One region of the Faecalibacterium duncaniae genome, then DNA from elsewhere that is predicted to be linked to it. Evidence: predicted binding sites of a transcription regulator. Region 1 holds the regulator's gene; the other holds the start of a gene.
What was found. Region 1 encodes Rex, which represses fermentation and respiration genes when NADH is low (regulators of the CRP and FNR family bind a similar motif). Its sites were predicted from a motif close to ATTGTTAANNNNTTAACAAT; they were not measured.
Positions count from the first base shown of each region.

Region 2: fucO (lactaldehyde reductase) is a predicted target of Rex. The motif match lies at 5,729-5,748, and genes of this name have one in related genera.

Region 1 covers NZ_CP048437.1:2,479,979-2,490,830, reverse strand. Annotated here, with positions in the region: gene GXM22_RS11965 (carbohydrate ABC transporter permease) at 1-777, opposite strand, end outside; gene GXM22_RS11960 (ABC transporter substrate-binding protein) at 942-2,312, opposite strand; gene GXM22_RS11955 (thymidine kinase) at 2,855-3,463, opposite strand; gene GXM22_RS11950 (redox-sensing transcriptional repressor Rex) at 3,556-4,197, opposite strand; gene GXM22_RS11945 (ClpP family protease) at 4,451-5,137, shown strand; gene GXM22_RS11940 (MATE family efflux transporter) at 5,169-6,497, opposite strand; gene GXM22_RS11935 (pyridoxal-phosphate dependent enzyme) at 6,515-7,426, opposite strand; gene GXM22_RS11930 (sigma factor-like helix-turn-helix DNA-binding protein) at 7,723-8,106, shown strand; gene ffh (signal recognition particle protein) at 8,138-9,493, shown strand; gene rpsP (30S ribosomal protein S16) at 9,579-9,821, shown strand; gene GXM22_RS11915 (KH domain-containing protein) at 9,838-10,071, shown strand; gene rimM (ribosome maturation factor RimM) at 10,284-10,820, shown strand; gene trmD (tRNA (guanosine(37)-N1)-methyltransferase TrmD) at 10,824-10,852, shown strand, end outside.
Region 2 covers NZ_CP048437.1:949,664-960,515, forward strand. Annotated here, with positions in the region: gene GXM22_RS04480 (GntR family transcriptional regulator) at 73-453, shown strand; gene GXM22_RS04485 (ABC transporter ATP-binding protein) at 446-1,174, shown strand; gene GXM22_RS04490 (hypothetical protein) at 1,168-2,037, shown strand; gene asnB (asparagine synthase B) at 2,095-3,669, opposite strand; T-box leader at 3,817-4,079, opposite strand; gene GXM22_RS04500 (Fur family transcriptional regulator) at 4,093-4,569, opposite strand; gene GXM22_RS04505 (GntR family transcriptional regulator) at 4,863-5,522, shown strand; gene fucO (lactaldehyde reductase) at 5,815-6,963, shown strand; gene GXM22_RS04515 (putative ABC transporter permease) at 7,034-8,332, shown strand; gene GXM22_RS04520 (calcium/sodium antiporter) at 8,408-9,373, shown strand; gene GXM22_RS04525 (response regulator transcription factor) at 9,602-10,330, shown strand; gene GXM22_RS04530 (sensor histidine kinase) at 10,323-10,852, shown strand, end outside.

The DNA.
Region 1 (10,852 bases):
GATCAGGGTGGTGGAGTTGCGCGGGCCGCCGTTGGTGATGATGAAGGGGCCGTTGAACTCCTGGAAAGCCTGGCAGATCTGAGTGACCAGGTTGTAGAAGATGATGGGGGTGATCATGGGAACAGTGATGGAGAAGAACTGCTTCCACTTACCGGCACCATCGATGGTGGCAGCCTCGTACAGGTCTGCAGGCACGCCCTTCAGGGCGGCCAGGAACAGCACCATGGCGGAGCCGAACTGCCAGATGCGCAGGAAGCAGATGATCCACAGCGCATAGTTGGGGTCGCTCAGCCAGGAGGGGCCCTGTGCGTGGCCGAAGGTGATGGCGCGGATGATGGTGTTGACCAGACCATCATCACGGAAAACAGCCTTCCACAGCACGGCGATGGCAACGGAGCCACCCAGAATGGACGGGATGTAGTAAACGGTACGGAACAGGTTCACGCAGGCGATCTTGAAGTTCAGGATGTATGCGATGAACAGAGCAAAGATCAGCTTCAGGGGCACGGTGATGAAGGCGTACTTGAAGGTGGTGACCAGAGCCTTGGTGACCTTGGCATCAGAGAAGGCGGTGACGTAGTTCATCACGCCGTACTGGTGGATGCCATTGAAGAAGTTCATGTCGGTGAAACTGTAATACAGCGACTGACCGAAGGGGATGGCCTTGAACACGATAAAGCCGATGATCCAGGGGATCAGGTAGATCAGACCCTGCCACTTATCCAGGAACTTCTGTGCGGGGGTACGCCCGAGAGAGGGCGCTTTGCTTTCTTTCATCCGGGGATCCTCCTTTGGTGAAAATCAGTGCAACAAACCTTATGTCACACTTTGGCAACAGATTTGTCAGAAAATTGTAACCTGTGCCTGAGAAAAAAGGGGCATCGGGCCTACGGGTGGACGATGCCCCTGATATGTAATTTGACTCAGGTCAGCAAAGAAGATCAGACAGTGTAGCCAACAGCAGACATGCCGTCCAGCAGAACGTCAACAACATCTGCGCCGCTCTTGTTGTCGTAGTCAACGGTATCGAACACTTCCTGATAGGTGCCGGTGCCGGTAGCCTTCAAATCGGAAGACTCGAACAGGGGATCCAGCTGGCAGGAAACAAAGCTCATGACCTTGCCGTTTGCCTCAGCGACCAGCTCGTTGATCTTACCGGCAGCCTGAGCGGTAGCCAGACCAGCCTTGGAAGCGGGGATGCCGCACTCGGAACCCATGATGGCAGCGCCGTCGCCGTTCCACAGGTACTCGATCAGGGTAGCAGCCTCAGCGGGGTTCTTGCAGGTCTTGGTGATGGCCATGCCCATGGAGACCTTGGAGAAGCCGCCGTTGTAATCGCCGAACTTGATCTCCTCACCAACGGTGAAGCCGGGCTTGTTCTCCTCGTCCAGAGCGTCCTGGTACTTGGAAGCAGCGGAATCCCACTCGAAGATGCCGGCGATCTTGCCGGTGATCCACTCGTTGGACTGGTGGGTAGCACCGTCGCCGTTTGCACCGTAGTAGGTGGGCAGCGGCATGATGACGTGGCCGTCGACCAGGCTCTTGATGAAGTCGATGCCCTCGGCGATCTCGTCAGCGGTGTAGTTCAGGGTAGAGGTGGTGGGATCTGCCCAGTCCTTGCCGTACTTGGACTCGAGGTAGAACACCATCAGGATCATACGGTCGTATGCGCCCAGGTGCAGGGGATAGTAATCATCGCCCAACTTCTCCTGGAAAGCCTTGCCTGCTGCAAACAGGTCATCCTCAGTGGCGGGAACCTCGGTGATGCCAGCCTTGTTAAAGGTGGTCATGTTCCAGTAGAAGATACGGCCGGTCATGGAGATGGGCACGCACTGCTGTGCATTTGCAACGTTGCAGGCACCCAGCTTTGCGTCGTCCCACTGGGACATATCCAGGTAATCGGTGACGCTGTTCAGATCCAGGAAGGTCTGGCCGTTGCCGGAGTAGTTGTACAGCCAGTTCCAGTTGATCTGGCAGACATCCTCAGCCACGCCGCCTGCAAACTTGGTGGACATGGTGTCCTCCCAGCCGGACCATGCAGCGAAGGTGGGGTTGACGGTGATGGTGGTGTGCTCAGCAGAGAAAGCCTTCAGGGCCTCCTGATAAGCGTTGTGGCGGGACTCGCCGCCCCACCAGCTCATGGTCAGGGTAACGGGATCGCTGCTCAGGCCAGCCACAGAAGCAGCCTCGGCTGCGGAAGAAGCGGTGCTGGAAGCAGCGCCGCCATTGCCGCCGCAGGCAGCCAGCAGACCAGCTGCACCAACAGCACCGGTGACCTTCAGGAAATCACGACGGGAAATTGCCTTGCTCATTGTTGTTCTCCTCCTAATAAATCAAAAAACATCGAGCGGGCCTTTCTGCACAAGGCTCGTTGTATACAAATATGATAACAAAAGGGATGGGAAAAAGAAAGATGTAAATTGAAGTGATACGGACAAAAAACGAACAAATATTGCTCTCGTGATTTGCAGCGATTTGACGGCATTGCCGAAATGAATAAACTTGGAGCGAAAAAATATGCAATCTGCATAATTGGATAGATTGCATAGAAACGGGCCGAGAGAGTGTAGCAGAACCTCTAAAATTGCAATAGTATTGTAACTTGTTGCGAAATTGACGGTATAATGTTGTATACAACGTGTGAAAAAAGTGACGATATCGCTATTTTATAAACTGATATATCAATTGCGCAAAAAACGTTCGCAGTGGGATACAACTGATATATCACTTCAAAAGAGGACGAGCAAAAAAGAGCGCTGCCCGGCTGGGCAGCGCTCTGAAAACTGTAAAAATCTTTTGGGAGATCTGGGATCTCACGCAGGAGAGGGCTCCTGTGCCTGCCGGAGATCGACACTTACTGTGCGTTCCGTTTGGCGTAAAACGCCCGCCGTGCCTTGAAATAGCACTGGGGGCACATGCTGACGTACTGCACATCGTTTTCCAGATCGATGGCGACCTGCTCGCCCTCAAAGACGAACTCCCCATTGACCCTGCGGCAGTTGCAGGTGGCCTTGCGCCCGCAGGTGCAGATGGTCTTCATCTCCTCAATGGTGTGGGCCAGCTCCAGCAGACGGGTGGAGCCGGGGAAGCCCTTGAGGGAGAAGTCTGACCGCAGGCCGTAGCAGATGACCGGGATGTTCAGGTCTACCGTGACCATGAACAGCTGCTCGGCCTGTGCCGGGGTAAAGAACTGGCTCTCGTCGCAGAGAACACAGGCCAGCGGCTGTTCCCCGGCAGAAGCGGCGCGCACGGCCTCGAACACATCCACCTCGGGCGGGATGAGCAGGTCGGCCCTGCGGCGCACGCCCAGGCGGCTGACCAGCTCGCCGCCGCCCTTGGTGTCCACCTGGGGCTTCAGGATCAGCACCCGCATCCCCTGCTCTTCGTAGTTGTGGGCCACCTGCATCAGCGCGGTGCTTTTGCCGCTGTTCATGGCACCGTATCGGAAGTATAGCTTCGCCATAGTTGCTCTCCTCATAAAAAGGCAACCCTCTCTGCTCGTTCGGGGGGAGAGGGCTGCCTGTTTTCTGTGATATGTTATGAATAGATGTTAGATCAGTCCTGATTGCGCAGGCGGTAACCCAGGCTCATCAGGCTGTCGCCCAGGTGGACGTTCTCCACCACCACTTCGGGGTAGGGCACCGACAGGTCATAGTGGGAGAAGTTCCAGAAGCCTTTGATGCCCAGCTCGACCAGCCGGCCGCTGAGCTCCTCCGCACCGCTGCGGGGCACACAGAACACAGCCACCTCAGGCTTATGCTCTGCGCAGAAGGCCTCCAGCTCGTCAACGTGTAAGATCTGGATGCCGTTGATCTCTTTGCCCACCTCGCTGGGGGAATTGTCAAAGGCGGCGATCAGCTTGTAGCCGTTGGTGTCGGTGGTGATGAAGCGGCTGACTGCCTTGCCCAACCGGCCGCAGCCGATGAGGATGGTGGGCAGCAGGTCACCGTTGCCGAACAGCAGATGCTCCAGGATGGAAAGCAGGTTCTCCACCGAGTAGCCGATGCCCTGGCGGCCGTTCACGTCGCCGATGCAGTTGAAATCCTGCCGCACCTGAGAGGCCGTGGTGCCCATCTGGGCGGCCAGCTCGCGGGAGGAGATGCTGGTGATGCCGTCGTTCTTCAGCGTCCGCAGGTAGCGGTAGTACTTGGGCAGGCGCTTGATCACCGGAAGGGAAGCTTTGCCGGGATTGTTCATGGAAATGGTTCTCCTTTCATCCAAAGGGAATGCCGGTCTCTTTGCACCCTGCAAGGTGCACCGGCGATTAAGACAGTTTCTGAACAATAATGATATATACTTGTCAATCTTATTCTTAGTATAAAGTATACTGCAATGAGACAGAATGTCAAATCCTCTGGGCCAATTTTTTTCAAAGTAAAGAAATCTTAGCCGCCGCATATTGCTTCGATCCCCGGGAACACTGAAAAAAACACCCTGAGGAGGAGCCAACATGCCGGAATATGAAAAGGAAACCACCGAACAGCAGCGGCTGGAGAAAGAGCAGCTGGAAGATCTGGGCACGGTGTGGCGCACCCGCGGCCCCCATGCCATCCACTGCCTGACCGTGATCGGCCAGATCGAGGGCCATGTGGAGGCCCCGCAGGGCCAGAAGACCACCAAGTATGAGCATGTGATCCCGCAGCTGGTGGCAGTGCAGGAGGACCCCGCTGTGGAGGGCCTGCTGGTGCTCATCAATACCGTGGGCGGGGACGTGGAGGCCGGGCTGGCGCTGGCAGAACTCATTGCCAGCATCTCGAAGCCCAGTGCCACGGTCGTGCTGGGCGGGGGCCACTCCATCGGCATCCCGCTGGCAGTCAGCGCCCGGCGCAGCTTTATCGTGCCCACGGCGACCATGACGGTGCACCCGGTCCGCCACTCCGGCATGATTTTGGGCGTGCCCCAGACCATGCGATGGTTCGAGCAGATGCAGGAGCGCATCACCGGCTTTGTGGCGGGCCACAGCGGCATTACGGCAGCGCGCTACTCGGAGCTGATGCTCCGCACCGGTGAGCTGGTGATGGACGTGGGCACCATGCTGGACGGCAAAAAGGCCGTAAAGGAGAAGCTCATCGATCAGCTGGGCGGCATCTCTGATGCACTGGAATGGCTGTACCGGGAGATCGAGCGGGCAGAGTGAGAGCACGGGTCTGCCCGGGGCGGTGTCAGGCTTACAGCTCGCCCTTCCGCAGATACTTCACCATCATGGGGGCTTCATAGACCAGCATGAGGATCCAGCCCACAACATAGCTGTACGGCAGGGCCTCGATATCCATCTTCATCAGCAGCACAAAGACGGCAGCGGCCGCCACACGGCCTGCCATGTTGAGCGTGCTGCTGTTCAGGGTGATCTTAAGGTCGCCCAGGCCGCGGAAGCCGCCCTGGATGCCATTGGTCAGCGAGGGCATCAGATAGAACAGGGAGACCAGCTTCAAAAAGCGCACTCCCAGATGCACCACGGCGGCATCGGTGACGAAGAGCCGGATGATGGGCTCGGCAAAGAAGAAGCAGACAGCGGTGATAAAAATGGCGTAGAGGAACTCCAACTTCAGGCCGCAGAAGAAGCTGGCGCGGACACGCTCTTTTTTACTTGCACCGCGGTTCTGGGCCATCAGGGTGGTGGTGGCATGGCCGATGTTCTGCTGGGGCACATAGGCAAAGTCATCGATGCGGCCTGCGGCGGCAAAGGCTGCCATGGCGCTGACACCCATGGTGTTCACGATGGCCTGAATGGCGATCTTGCCCAGCTGAACGGTGGCCTGCTGCATGGCGCTGGTCCAGCCGTAGCTGATGGTCTTTTTCAGCAGCGAGGAGTCAAAAATGAACCAGCGCCTGCCCAGCTGCAACACAGGGACCTTCCAGCGGATATAGATCAGGCAGAACACGCAGCAGAGCGCTTCGCTCAGCACGGTGGAAAGGGCACAGCCCTCGGAGCCCCAGTCCAGCACCTCAACAAAGAACAGGTCACCGCCGATGTTCAGCACCGAACTGATCATCAGAAAGTACAGCGCGCTTTTGCTGTCGCCCAGCGCGCGCATGGTGGCGGCGAGGAAATTATAGAAGAAGGTGAACAGCAGCCCGCCGAACACGATACGCAGGTAGTTCACAGCGATGGGAAGGATCTCTTCCGGTACCTGCAGCAGACGGAGCAGCGGGTTTGCCAAAATCACACAGGTCAGCGAGAACACCAGGGAAAAGACGGAGCCTGCAATGGCGGTGGTGGAGACCTGACGCTCCACCAGCTCGGTGTTGCCTGCGCCGAACGCCAGGCTGACAAGGATGCCTGCACCCAGGCAGACACCGTTGATGAACAGGATCGCCAGCGTCATCAGCGGGTTGGAGGTGCCCACGGCGGCAAGGGCATCCTCGCCCACGAATTTGCCGACAATGATGCTGTCCACGGCGTTATAGGTCAGCTGGAACAGGTTGCCCAGCACAAGGGGAATGGTGAAATTGACCAGCAGCGGTGTGATCGGGCCGGTCGTCATATCCTTGGTCATTTGGAACTCTCTTTTCTTTATAGATTAAATGCCTGCCGTCCGCTGAAGATGGCCAGCGCCGAGCGGCTGGTGCCGGTGGCAATCAGCTGTGCAGCGGCGTGGAGGGCTGCACCGGCGGCAGGGGAGGCGGGAATGGCATCGGTGGCAAGGACCCGCTGTGCAGCGCGGTTGGCATCGGTGCTGGTAACGGCGGCTACATTATCCACAACATAGGCGTTGTAATTGCCCGGCACGATGCCGTAGCCGATATCCGGGATGCCGTGCCCGCCGGTGAAGCCGCCGCCCAGAGCCTGATTCTCAAAGGGTTCCACGGCCACGATGCGGACATCGTTGGTCCAGGCCTTGATGGTCTCGCCTACGCCGGTGATGGTGCCCGCACTGCCCACGCCGACGGTGATGGTGTCCACGAGACTGCGGCCCTCCCGGGAGATGGCCTGCACGATGGCGGGGCCGGTCACCCGGCGATGGTATTCGGGGTTATCGTCGTTGGCAAGCCAGTTCATATAGTACCAGCCCTTTTCGGCGGCGGTGGTCTCTGCCAGCGCCCGGGCCCCCGCAAGGCCCCGCTGGGCGGGGGAATGCAGGATCTGTGCCCCCAGCCGGAGCAGGTATTCCTGCCGCAGGGCCGGGGCATCCTCCGGCATGGTCAGCACCACGGGGTGGCCCGCCGTCCGCCCGGCAAGGGCCAGCGCCATGGCAAAGGAGCCGGAGGCCGCTTCAATGATGGGCTGGCCAGGGAGCAGCTTGTGCTTTTCCGCCGCAAGGGCCAGCATCCCCTCGGCCACCGAATCGCGGGACGTGCCGGTGGGCCCATTATAATCAAGGTAAGCATACAGCCGCCCTTTGAGCCCGCAGGCGGCAAGATAGCCCCGCAGCTCCACGATCGGACAGGGGACCAGGGTCTGGTAGATGTTTGGATAGATTGCCACGAAATTCCTCCCTTACGCAAACCTGAGCAGTCAGCACAGAACTGTCTGCCATGCCAAGGGCTCCCCTGTTAGGGGAGCTGGCAAAGCCATCAGGCCTAGACTGAGAGGTTTAATACCTATAAGGTAGCGCATCCTGTGCCCAGCGTCAAGCCGCAATTGGACAAAATGGAGAAAAATCTGCTGAAAAATCAGCAGAGTGATGGAAAAAAGCCTTGACAAGGAAAAGAATGTCTGCTATACTCCGTATGTAAAGCAAATAAACTTTACAACAAATGGAGGTCAGGGCAGAACGCATCATGGCAAAAGACTTTGAAATGGGCTATCTGCTCGATTTTTATGGCGAGGTGCTCACGCCCAAGCAGCGCGAGATGCTGAACCAGTATTACAACGACGACCTCTCCCTCAGTGAGATCGGGGAAAACTTCGGGATCACCCGTCAGGGCGCACGGGATGCCATCAAGCATGGCGAGACCACCCTGAAAGAGCTGGAAGCCAAGGTTGGCTTTGCAGGCCGCTACCGCCGGGTGCAGGAAAAGCTGGAGGAGCTGGAACAGCTGGTCATTGACGCGCGGTTCGAGTGCACCGGCCCCTATGCCAGGCTCACCACCACTGAGTATGCAGCAACGCTGAACAAGATGCTGGGGCTGATCCGCTCCATCGACGAAGTCAACGAGAGCTGACACCATTACTATTTTGAGAGGAGCACCGAACATGGCATTTGAATCTTTGACCGACCGCCTTGCCGGTGTGTTCAAAAAGCTGCGCGGCCACGGCAAGCTGACCGAGGCCGATATCAAAGCCGCCATGCGCGAGGTGCGGATGGCTCTGCTGGAAGCCGATGTCAACTACAAGGTTGCCAAGGATTTCTGTGCCAAGGTCTCCGAGCGTGCCATGGGTCAGGAGGTCATGGAGAGCCTGACCCCCGCCCAGCAGGTGGTCAAGATCGTCAACGAGGAGCTCGTTGCCCTGATGGGCGGCGAGGAAGCCCCCCGCCTGATCGTCAAGAACAAGGGTCAGACCATCATCATGCTCTGCGGCCTGCAGGGCAACGGTAAAACGACCCACGCAGCCAAGCTTGCCAAATACTTCATCAAGCAGGGCCGCCGCCCCATGCTGGTGGCCTGCGATATCTACCGCCCCGCCGCCATCGACCAGCTGCAGGTGGTGGGCGGGCAGGCAGGTGCACCCGTGTTCACGCTGCCGGGTGCCAAGCCCCCGGAGATCGCCCGCAAGGCGTTGGCCCACGCCAGGGATTACGGCAACGACATCGTGATCCTGGATACCGCCGGCCGTCTGCAGATCGACGAGGTCCTGATGCAGGAGCTCGTGCAGATCAAGGAAGCTGTCCCCGTGGACGAGACGCTGCTGGTGGTGGATGCCATGGCAGGCCAGGACGCTGTGAACGTTGCCAAGACCTTCAACGAGACGGTGGGCATCGACGGCATCATCCTGACCAAGACCGATGGTGATACCCGCGGTGGCGCGGCACTTTCGGTGCTGAGCGTCACCGGCAAGCCCATCAAGTTCCAGGGCACCGGCGAAAAGCTGGACGATCTGGAAGTGTTCCATCCCTCCCGCATGGCCAGCCGCATCCTGGGCATGGGCGATGTGCTGAGCCTCATTGAGAAGGCGCAGGATGCCGCCGATGAAAAGGCCGCAGAAGAGACCGCCCGGCGGATGATGGAAAACAAGTTCGATATGAACGACATGCTGGCCCAGTTTGCGCAGATCCGCAAGATGGGCGGTGCAGGTGCCATGCTGAGCATGATGCCCGGCATGTCCGGCATTGATGCCAGCCAGATCGACGAGAAAGCCTTTGACCGCATCGAGGCCATGATCTATTCCATGACCAAGGAAGAGCGTGAAAAGCCCTCCATCATCAACCCCAAGCGCAAGCGCCGCATTGCAGCGGGCAGCGGCACCCGGGTGGAGGATGTCAACAAGCTGCTCAAGCAGTTTGAGATGATGCAGAAGATGATGAAGCAGTTCAAGAAGAGCCCCAAGGGCTTTGCCCGCCGACTGGGCGGCATGATGGGCAACCCCAATGCCTTCCGCGGCTTCAAATAACAATGGTATACACCCCGCAGGGGTTGTACAGATAGATTTAATCAAACCCCAAACGGGGCACAAACATTTTTGGAGGATATTTACCATGGCAGTTAAGATTCGTCTGCGCCGCGTTGGCGCCAAGAAGGCTCCCTTCTATCGTGTTGTTGTTGCTGACAGCCGCTTCCCCCGCGACGGCCGTTTCATCGAGGAGATCGGCACCTACGATCCCAACCAGGAGCCCTCTGAGGTGAAGATCGACGCTGAGAAGGCCAAGGCTTGGATCGCCAACGGCGCACAGCCCACCGATACCGTCCGCGTTCTGCTGAAGAAGTCCAACATTCTGTAAGTAGGAGGGCTGACTCATGCAGGAGCTGTTGCTGGCAGTTGCCCGCGGTCTCGTGGAGGACAAGGAAGCCGTCAAGGTCACGGTGGACGAGCCCCGCGAGGACGGCACCATCGTCTACCACCTGAGCGTGGCAGAGGGAGATATGGGCCGTGTCATCGGCAAGCAGGGCCGGATCGCAAAAGCCATTCGTGTGGTGATGCGCGCGGCTGCTGTGCGGGTCGATGAAAAGGTCCTTGTTGAGATCGACTGAGCACCCTACGGGCCCTTTGCCGCAAGGCAAGGGGCCTTTTTGTATTATTAGGCAGCTCGCCCTCTCAGGCCGCTTCGCGTCCAGCTTCCCCAAAGGGGGAGCCCTTGGCAAAACCAGAAACTTTGTGGTGACTGCCAAGGCCTCTCCCCTCGGGAGAGGTGGCATTGCGTAGCAATGACGGAGAGGGTGAGGATGCTAAAGGAGTAAAAGCAATGCAGAAATACTTGGAAGCCGGCAAGGTGGTGACCACCCACGGTGTGCGCGGCGAGATGAAGCTGGAGCTGTGGTGTGACGGCGTGGCCTTTCTGAAAAAGGTGGGCCGCCTGTACACCACCCCCCAGGGCGGCAGGTGCTACAAGATCACCTCCATCCGCCCCCAGGGGCAGATGGCCCTGCTCCAGCTGGAAGGGGTCAGCGATATGGATGCCGCCCGTGCCCTGCGGGGGCAGGTGTTCTACTTTGACCGTGACGATGCCACCCTGCCTGCGGGCAAGTGGTATGTGGCCGACCTCATCGGGTGTGAAGTGCGGGATGCCGATACCGGCAAGGTGTACGGCGTGGTGACCAGCGTGGATCACCCCGGCGCACAGGATATCTACACCGTCAAGGCCCCCAGCGGCAAGGAATATATGTTCCCCGGGGTGGATGCCTTTTTGAAAGAGCGCAACCCGCCGGAGGGCTATCTCCTTGTCACCCCCATCCCGGGCCTGCTGGATGACGATTTTGACAGTGAGCGGGAGGAGGAGTGAGCCATGGGGATGCGTGTGGACATTGTGACCCT
Region 2 (10,852 bases), 1.5 Mb from region 1:
GACAGAAATGCAAAAATATGTATTATTGTATTAGCTACTTAATACAGCAACACATAAGGAGGGCAAAGCAGAATGAGTGAACAGTTTGATGCCAGCCGCCCGATCTATGCCCAGCTGGTGGAACGGCTCAAAGCCAGAATTCTGGCGGGCACCTACCCGCCGGGGGGCCATCTGGATTCGGTGCGGGATCTGGCCGCAGCTGCCGGGGTCAACCCCAACACGATGCAGAGGGCTCTGGCCCAGCTGGAAAGTGAGGGCCTTGTGCGCACCGAGCGCACAAGCGGACGCTACGTCACGGAGGATACGAATTTGATCGAACAACTGCGGGCTGCCGCCGCCCATGACATCGCGGCAGATTTTCTGGAGAAGATGCGCAGCATCGGCTACACGCCGGAAAAGGCGGCAGCCCTGTTGGAGCACTGGGATACAGAGGAGGTAGAACCCCATGAGTAAGGTGCTGACCTGTGAAAAATTGACAAAAGTATACGGAAAGGAAAAGACCGCGCTGGACGGCATCGATCTGGAGCTGGATTTTGGCCGCATCGTAGGGCTGCTGGGCCCCAACGGCAGCGGCAAGACCACCCTGCTCAAGCTGGCCAATGGTCTGCTGCAGCCCACGGAAGGCCGCATCCGGATCGCGGGCATGGCCCCCGGCCCGGAGACCAAGGAGCTGGTCTCCTACCTGCCGGACGCCGACTGGCTGCCCGACTGGATGCGGGTGGAGGAGCTGGTGGAGATGTTCCGGGATTTTTACGGCACGCCCAGTCAGGCCAAGGCTTACATCGGCTTTGACGCCGACAAGGCCAATGAGATGCTGGCCCGGCTGAACATCGCCCCCAATGCCCGGCTCAAGACCCTTTCCAAGGGCAACAAGGAGAAGGTTCAGCTGGTGCTGGCCATGAGCCGCCACGCCCGTCTCTACCTGCTGGATGAGCCCATCGGCGGCGTGGACCCTGCGGCCCGGGACTACATCCTGAACACCATCATTTCCAACTACAGCAAGGACGCGACCGTTGTCATTTCTACCCACCTCATCGAGGACATTGAGCCGGTGCTGGACGAGGCCGTGTTCCTGAAGGACGGCAAAATCTTTGCTCACCGCGCTGTGGATGATATCCGCGAGACCGAGGGCAAGAGCGTCGATGCATATTTCCGGGAGGTATTCAAATGCTGAGGCAATTGTTGAAATATGAGTTCAAGGCCACCAAAAGCCTGTACTTCGGGCTGTATCTGGCGCTGGCGCTGTTGAGCGTGGTGCTGGGCGTGACCTTCCGGCAGGAACACGCGCTGGCTCACAGCACAAGCTTCCAGAATCTCGAAGTGATTCTGATGATCGTGTATGTCTCGGTCATCCTTGCCATCGCGGTGCTCTGCTTCGTGAACACCATCCAGCGCTTTTATCAGAACCTGCTGGGCCGGGAAGGCTACCTGATGCACACGCTGCCGGTCAATGAGAACCAGCTCATCCTCTCCAAGCTCCTCACCAGCATGGTCTGGGTGCTGTGCAGCGGCCTTGTGGGCATCGTCTGCATCACGGTGATGGTCAGCATCGGTGTGATTGACTCGGAGACCTTCGGCATGGTGGACTGGAACAGCTGGAAGCAGCTGTGGGGGATGCTGTATGGAGAACTGGGCGCGAAGTTCTGGCTGGTGACGTTCTGGACCATCCTCATCAATCTGGCCCGGCTGGCAAGCCTCATCCTCTGCGTTTACGCTGCCTGTATGATCGCCCATCAATTCCCCAAGCATGTGATGGTGGCCGGGATCCTCGCGTTTATCGGCCTGAACATCGTGGAGACCCAGCTCGATAAGCTGCTGGGCACGAATGATGTGAGTATGATCGTGGATGTCACGTACCGGGTCGTGGGTGTGAACGTGACCGGTGTGAGCTATGGAGCGACCCCGATGCGCTGGCTGACGGCGGCACTTGGAACAGACGTTGGCTATCTGTTCTGCTTTGCCGTGACTGCAGCCATTGCGGCGGCATACTTCTTCCTGACCCGGTGGCTGATGAAAAATAAACTGAATCTGGAGTAAACAAAAAGGCGGTGTGCCCGGAGCGGACACACCGTCTTTTGCTGTCTGGAAAAAGGATTACACGCCGGAAGCGCCGTAGTTTGCCAGCACACGGGCAGAAGGATCGTTGACGTTGCAGCCGGGCCATGCCTTGTTCGGCATCCAGAAGCCCACGATGGTGCGGCTCTGGTCGTGGTAGTATTTCTCGAAGATTTCACGGTAGAACAGGCTCTCCTTGGTAAAGGGCATACAGTGGGCCGAGTAGTTTGCCCGGCGGAGCTGGAACTCCTCATCGGTGTACAGGCTCTCGGCGTACTCCTTGATGTCGTCCACCATGCTGTGGCCCACGGCATCGGAGAAGGCGGCCTTTTCGCGCCAGAGGATCTCCGGGGGCAGCCAGTCGCCCTCAAAGGCCTTGCGCAGCAGGTACTTGCCCTTGCCGTAGCTGTTCAGCTTCTTTTCGGGGTCAATGGCCATGACGTAGCGCACAAAATCCAGATCGCCAAAGGGCACGCGGGCCTCGATGCTGTTGGCGGAGATGCAGCGGTCGGCCCGGAGGACATCGTACATGTACAGCTCCCGGATGCGCTTCTGGCTCTCCTGCTGGAAGGCATCGGCGGTGGGGGCGTAGTCGGTGTACTTGTAACCGAACAGCTCATCGGAGATCTCGCCGGTCAGCAGCACGCGCACATCGGTCTGCTCGTGGATGGCCTTGCAGAGCAGGTACATGCCCATGCTGGCGCGGATGGTGGTGATATCCCAGGTGCCCAGCAGTCGGATGACCTCCTCCAGGCTCTGGATGACCATGTCCCGGTTGATGATGATCTCATGGTGTTCGCTGCCCAGATAATCGGCGGTTTGGCGGGCATATTTCAGGTCGATGGCATCGGTGTCCATGCCGATGGCAAAGGTGCGGATGGGCTTGCCCAGCTTCTTGGCTGCAATGGAGCAGACCAGCGAGGAATCCAGACCGCCCGAGAGCAGGAAGCCCACAGGGGCATCGGCATCCAGACGCTTTTCCACGCCTGCGATCAGCTTTTCGCGGATGTTCCGCAGGGTGGTCTCCATGTCATCCTCCATGGGGGCGGGCACGTCGGCAATGTCCTCATAGCGGACAAAGCGGCCATCGCAGTAGTAGCTGCCGATGGGGAAGGGGCGGATGTCGTCGCACCAGCCGATCAGGTTCTGCATCTCGGAGGCAAAGGCGATCTGGTGGCTGGACTTGGAATAGCCGTAGAACAGCGGGCGGATGCCGATGGGGTCACGGGCTGCGATCAGCCGGTCCTTGCGGGAATCATACAGAATAAGCGCGAACTCGGAGTCCATGTGGCGGAACATATCCAGACCGTACTCGTAATACAGCGGCAGCAGGATCTCGCAGTCGCAGTCGGAGGCAAACTTGTAGCCCCGGCGCTTCAGGATCTCCTTCTCAAAGCGGAAGCCGTAGAGCTCACCGTTGCAGACCACACAGTCGGCACCGCGGTAGAAGGGCTGCATCCCCTCCGGGGTCAGGCCCATGATGGCAAGGCGGCCAAAGCCCATCAGACCAAAAGGCCCTTCCACCACACGCTGGTCGTCCGGCCCGCGCATCACGGTGCGCAGCAGATACTCCTTGAATTTGGCGGCACTCAGGTCGTGCCCCGTGTAACCCATAACACAACACATATTTCTTACCCCTCTCTCTCTCTAAACCTCTCCGTCAATGCTTCGCATTTCCGCCTCTCCTGATAGGAGAGGCAAGTTTCCCGGTGACTGAGAAGTTTTTGCAAATAAAAAAAATACGGCAGCCTTCATCCCATTTGCTAGGACGAATGCTGCCGTATCCGTGGTGCCACCTAAATTACCGGTGCGCGAACACACCAGTCACTTTTGTGTACTCTCCCCGTTGAAAGCACTGCCGCGATAACGAGCGGCTGCCGTCGGCCCCTACTAACTGCCCGAAGCAGGTTCAGGGGGAAGCTCACGGGGGTTCGTTCGGGGCTCATTCTCTGTGCGGCTTCCACCGGCCCGCACTCGCTGCAAAAGAACCTTGAGCACTTACTTTTCCCGATCAACGCTTTTCCTGCCTGCATTGTATCACGGCTCTTTGTCCGTGTCAACACAGTGTTCGCATTTTTGTGCGGTCTGCCCCGGATGGGGGCTGTTTTGTGCGCAGCTGCGGCACAATCCGTACAAAACGCTGCCCTCGCACTGCAGGGTGAAGCCGTGCTCCGCCATCAGATGGGCACGCACCTCATCCATAAAGTGGCAGTCCAGGTGATAGATGCGCCCGCACTGCACGCACTTCAGGTGCAGGTGCTCGCGGCAGTGGCGGCCCTCGTCCACATACTGGAACACGGCCTTTTCGCCCTTATCGGCCACATATTTCATAATGCGCTGCTCGCCTGCCAGTTTGTCCAGATACCGGTACACCGTGGTGGGATTGGGGCTGGCCCCCTCTGCCTCCAGATGTTCCAGAATGTTGGATGCACTGACCGCGTGCTGGCGGTTGTTGATGAGATAATCCAGGATCAATTGCCGGGTTTTGGTGTTGTACCCCCCGCGACCTGCCATGGTATCAGCCTTCCTTTCTGAGTCAAGTGTACCACAATTTATCCTTTGATGCAAAACAAGAACGAAACACTGGCGACAAGCACAAAAAAACTGTTCAATTTATAGCAAAATAATGCATGATATCTGTTCAAAACGGAAAAGCTCCCAAAGTTTTCAAAAAAGTCTTGTAAACATTGTCCAGATATGTGATAATAATATTAATGATTACTTGGATTATTTAAGGGATACAAGCTGTCCGGCGGGCGACTTATTGCTGCCTGAACGGTCCTGCTTGCGAACTAGGAGATAGAACAATGAAAGAGATGGATTCCCAGTCAAAGCTCAGCCTGAAGCTGCAGGCTTACCAGTACCTGAAAACGAAGATTCTGAACTGTGAGTACCGCCCCAACGAATTTCTGAACGAGCAGAAGCTCTGCGCCGAGATGGGCAACATCAGCCGCACCCCCATGCGTGACGCGCTGGGCCGCCTGGAGCAGGAGGGGCTGATCACCATCCTGCCCAAAAAGGGGCTGATGGTCTCCGGCATTACCGAAGAGGACGTGCACAGCATGTTCGAGATGCGCCTGCTGGTGGAGCCTTACGCCCTGCGCACCTACGGCAACCTGATCCCCCGGGAGCAGCTGGAGGCCTACACTGAGCTGATGCACCACCCCGAGCGGATCGACGACTTCTGCAAATCCGACGATGATTTCCATGAGCTGCTGATGAGCAGCCTGCCCAACAAATATCTGCGCTCTGGCTATGACCGCATCACCGGCCTGAACACCCGTTTCCGCATTATGACCGGCAAGGTGAGCATGATCAATCAGGATCAGACCTGTGAGGAGCATCTGGAAATTCTGAATGCCGCCCTGAGCGACAACTGGAACACCGCCGCCGATGCGCTGCAGCATCACCTTGAGCTGGCCCGCGATAAGGCCGAGGGAGTCATCAAGGTCATCCGGCTGTGGTAAATGAAACGATAAAAACGCTGTATCACTCCTTCCGGCATCGTTGATGCGATGCCACCTCCCTCTCAGAGGGAGGCTTTTGCGTTGGCCGCCGCGTGAAGGCTCCCTCCTGGAGGGAGCTGTCGAGCGAATGCGAGACTGAGGGAGTGGTACAGCGTTTTCTTTTGCTGGAAAGTGTAAAAAATTCATAGAAATCAAAAGAAAAGTACATTGAATATTGTTTAACAATGTGGTATCCTTAACAACAGAGAGAGCCCGCTGGCAGGCGGGCAGAATGATTTGGAGGAAAATAATTATGGCTGACCGCATTGTTCTGAACACCATTTCCTACCATGGCCACGGTGCCATTGAGAACATCGTTCCCGAGCTGACTGCCCGCGGCTACAAGAAGGCTTTTGTCTGCTCTGACCCCGACCTGATCAAGTTTGGCGTGACCAAGAAAGTCACCGACCTGCTGGATGCTGCAAACTTCGCCTACGCTGTTTACAGTGAGATCAAGCCCAACCCCACCATCGCCAACGTGCAGGACGGCGTGGCAGCCTTCAAGGCTGCTGAGGCAGACTGCATCGTGACCATCGGCGGCGGCTCCTCCATGGATACCGCAAAGGCCATCGGCATCATCATCAACAACCCCGAGTTCGCGGATGTGCGCTCTCTGGAAGGTGTGGCTCCCACCAAGAAGCACGCTGTGTTCACCATTGCCGTGCCCACCACCGCCGGTACTGCGGCTGAGGTCACCATCAACTACGTCATCACCGATGTGGAGAAGAAGCGCAAGTTCGTCTGCGTGGACACCAACGATATCCCCGAGATCGCTGTGGTCGATCCCGATATGATGTCCTCCATGCCCAAGGGCCTGACCGCCGCTACCGGTATGGATGCTCTGACCCACGCCATCGAGGGCTATATCACCAAGGGCCACTGCACCATCTCCGATATGTTCCATCTGGAGGCCATCAAGCTCATCAGCGAGAACCTGCGCGGTGCCGTGCAGAACACCCCGGAGGGCCGCGAGGGCATGGCTCTGGGCCAGTACATCGCCGGTATGGGCTTCTCCAATGTGGGTCTGGGCATTGTCCACTCCATGGCACACGGCCTGTCCGCTCTGTATGATACCCCCCACGGCGTGGCCTGCGCCATCCTGCTGCCGGTGGGTCTGGAGTACAACAAGACCGTTGCCGGGGAGCGCTACCGCGCGGTCGGCAAGGCCATGGGCGTGAAGGGCATTGACGAGATGAACGATGCCGAGGCCGCCGATGCCACCATCGCCGCTGTGAAGCAGCTGAGCGCGGATGTGGGCATCCCCGCAAACCTGCAGGGCATCCTGAAGGAAGAGGACATCCACTTCCTGGCCGAGTCTGCTTTTGCAGATGCCTGCCGCCCCGGCAACCCCCGCGACACCAGCGTGGAGGAGATCGAGGCACTGTATAAGAGCCAGCTGTAATTCGTAAACTGAACAAAGAGGGTCGGGAATGCCGCTTCCCGGCCCCTTTTTGTTCCGGGAAAGGAGCGCTATGAACCTGAATTTCTATACTCTTTGTGTAATTTATCTGGTATATTCCTTTTTGGGCTGGGTAGGCGAGACCGTTGTTGCAACCGCAAAGGGCCGCCGGTTCACCAACCGCGGCGTGGCCTCCGGCCCCTTCTGCTTTGTGTACGGCACGGCAGGGGTGCTCATCACCATCGGCCTGAACGACCAGCGCACCAGCCTGGCGGCACTGTTCTTCGGCAGCATGATCTATGCCACGGTGGTGGAGTGGCTGACCGCCAAACTGCTGGAACGGATCCACCACCGCCGCTGGTGGGACTACTCCGATAAAAAGTTCAATCTGGACGGCTATGTCTGCCTGCAATACTCCCTGCTGTGGGGTCTGCTGGGCATGGCGGCAGTCCGCTGGGGCAACGACCTGCTGTTCCGGCTCTGCGCCCACCTGCCGCCGCTGCTGTTCCACGCTGTGGTGTGGGTCGGCATGGCGCTGGCCGTCCTTGACCAGATCTCTGCCATGGTGGTGGTCAGCCGGTATGCGAACCGCCACCCACGGCTCGAGCAGCTGAATCGGGAGCTGGGCAGGGGCTCGGAGAGGCTGCGGCAGAAAATTACCGCCAGCGTGGAAAAGCGGATCCAGCGGGCGTACCCTGCTGCGGCTCGTCCGGAGCCTACCACCAGTGCCGAAAAGCAGCTCTCCCTTGCCGACCTGCTCTGGCTCTTTGTCATCGGGGCTTTCCTCGGAGATGTGGTGGAGACCATCTTCTGCCGCATCACCGCCGGAGTCTGGATGAGCCGTTCCAGCCTGGTCTGGGGCCCGTTCAGCGTGGTATGGGGGCTGGCGCTGGTGCTGGCCGCCATCCTGCTGCGGGGCGGCGAACAGAAGAGCGAGAGCCGCATCTTCTGGTTCGGTGTGATCCTGGGCGGTGCGTATGAGTATGTGTGCAGCGCCGTGACAGAGCTGCTGTTTGGCACCGTGTTCTGGGATTACAGCGGCTTCAAGTTCAATCTGGGCGGGCGCATCAACCTGCTGTACTGCTTCTTCTGGGGCATTGCGGCCGTGACCTGGATCCGCTATGGCTACCCACTGGTGGCAAAGGGGATGAAGGCGGTCAAGCGCAGGATCCGCCCCTGGATGACCGCTCTGCTGGCTGTGTTCATGGCTGTGAACCTTGTGACCAGTGCGTTGGCGCTGGCCCGCTACGATGCCCGCACCAGCGGCGCGGCTCCGGCCAATGCGGTGGATGTGCTGCTGGATGAGCATTTTGACAATGCCCGGATGGAGCGCATCTACCCCAACGCCAAAAAGGTGGAGAAGGCTGGGTAAAAATACACGATTTTGCTTGCGTTTTGCAGGGGAAACAGGTATAATACTCTATGGATTAAAAAGGAGAGATTTTATATGCTGATCCCTGTATTATTGTTTATCGTGGGCCTGCTCTGCCTCATCAAGGGCGGCGACTGGTTCGTGGACGGTGCAACCGGCATCGCCCGCCGCTTCAAGGTGCCGGAGCTGCTCATCGGTGCCACGGTGGTGTCCATCGGCACCACCCTGCCTGAGGTCATGGTCTCCACCACCTCGGCCATGACCGGCCACGGCGAGATCGCCTATGGCAACGCCATTGGCTCGGTCATCTGCAACGCGGCCCTGATCGCGGCCATCACCATTGCGGTCCGCCCGGGCAAGGTGGACCCCAAGAGCCTGCGGGTGCCGGTGCTGTTCTTCTTTGTGGCAGCGGCCCTGTATGCGGGCGTGGCCTACACCACCGGCTACTTCAGCCGCCCCATCGGCATTGTGCTGCTGGCAATGTTCGTGGCCTACATGGTCTGCAATGTGCTGGCTATGAAAAACGCCCCCGCCCCGGAAGAAGATGAGGACGAGCCGGAAAAGGAAATGTCCTTTGCCAAGGAGATCGGCCTGCTCATCCTCGGCGCAGCCCTGATCGCTGTGGGCGCAAACCTGCTGGTGGACAACGGCACCCTGATCGCGCAGGCGCTGGGCGTGCCGGAATCCGTCATCGCCCTGACCTTTGTGGCGCTGGGCACCTCTCTGCCTGAGCTGGTCACGGCGATCACCTCGCTGGCAAAGGGTCACGGCTCCCTCTCGCTGGGCAATGTCATTGGTGCCAACGTGTTCAATCTGGTGCTGGTCAGCGGCATGTCCATCACGGTGTCGCCTTTCAGCATCCCGCAGAACTCCACCATCATGGGCATCAATTCCTCTCTGGTCATGGATCTGCCCGTGATGTTCGCGGTCATGCTCCTCCTGACCGTGCCCGCTCTGCTCAAGGGCAGGCTCTCCCGCTGGCAGGGCGTGCTGCTGCTCTGCATCTATGCAGCCTTCTGCGCCGTCCAGTTTGCAATGTAAGTCTCTGCGCCGGAGACCCGGCCCGGCTCCACGCCGGAGCGGGCGCTTTGGGGCAGAAAACCGTTTTGAGAAAGGCATCCTCGTTTACGGGGATGCCTTTTTTCTGTCCCTGCAGCAGGGGCTGATCGGAAGAAGCGTTTTCTTAAGAAATCCTTAGAAAAATTTCATGGAAAATGCAGGAAACTGCTGTTATACTAGAACCGAGAATGACAAAAAGGGGAGAAGACCATGGCAGAGCAGACCATTCTGATCGCGGAGGACGATCCGGATATCCGGGACGGCGTGCGCATCTTGCTTTCCGGCGAGGGATACCATATCATCGAAGCCGAAAACGGCACCCGGGCACTGGAGGTGTTCCGCCCGGAGGTCGATCTGGTGATCCTGGATATTATGATGCCGGGCATGAGCGGCCTGCGCGTCTGCGAGGAGCTGCGCAAGCTCTCCACAGTGCCGATCCTGTTCCTCACGGCAAAATCACAGGAGTCCGATAAGCTGCTGGGCCTGACCGCGGGCGGGGACGATTACCTGCCCAAGCCCTTTTCCTTTGCGGAGCTCAGCGCCCGGGTCAAGGCATTGCTGCGGCGGTACTGCGTCTATCAGGGCAAGGGGCAGGCCCCGGCCCGGGCCGAAAACCTGACCCTGTGCAGCCACGGCGTGAAGCTGGCGCTGGACTGCAACCGCGTCTGGGTGGACGGGGAGGAGATCGACCTGACCGAGACGGAGTACAAGATCCTGCGGCTGCTCATGCAGAGCCCCCAGCGCATCTTCCCGGTGCAGGTGATTTACGAGGATGTGTGGCAGGAACCTTATTTCTACACCTCCAACGGCACCGTGATGGTACATATCCGCAATCTGCGGATGAAGATCGAAAAAGACCCGCAGAACCCCGCCCGTCTGCAGACCATGTGGGGGAAAGGGTACCGCTTTGTGCCCGGGGAGGAGAAGGATCATGCGTAAAAAGCTGGGGCTTTCCGGCAAGCTGGTGTTGATGATCCTGTTCTCAGCACTGGCAAGTGCTGTATTTCTGGTGGGAATGCAGGTCGTGCTGAACAAAGCCCTGTGGCTTTATTTTGACCAGCCGGAAACCCAGCAGAAGGCTGTGGAAAAGCAGGTGCAGGAGCTGCAGAGCTATATCGACCGGCGCGGTCTTTCCAGCCGGGATATCGACAAGTTGGACGACTGGTCTGTGCGGAACGGCAGCACGATGTTCATCATCTACGACCGCTCCCGGATGCTCTATTCCTCCTATCCGCTGGTCGCTCCGGTCTACGAGGGGCGGGAAAATGTGACGGAAACGGTTCCGGCCGAGCGCTGGCTCCCGATGTACTCGCTCACCTTTTCGGACAAAGAGGCCACAGCCATGTTCTATTACAACGGCGTGGATGCCTATTACGGCAAGGGGTGCGAGATCCTGCTGCTTGTCAGCTTTGCCCTTTTTCCGCTGTTTTTCTTCCTGAGCAGCCGGAAAATCATCCGTTA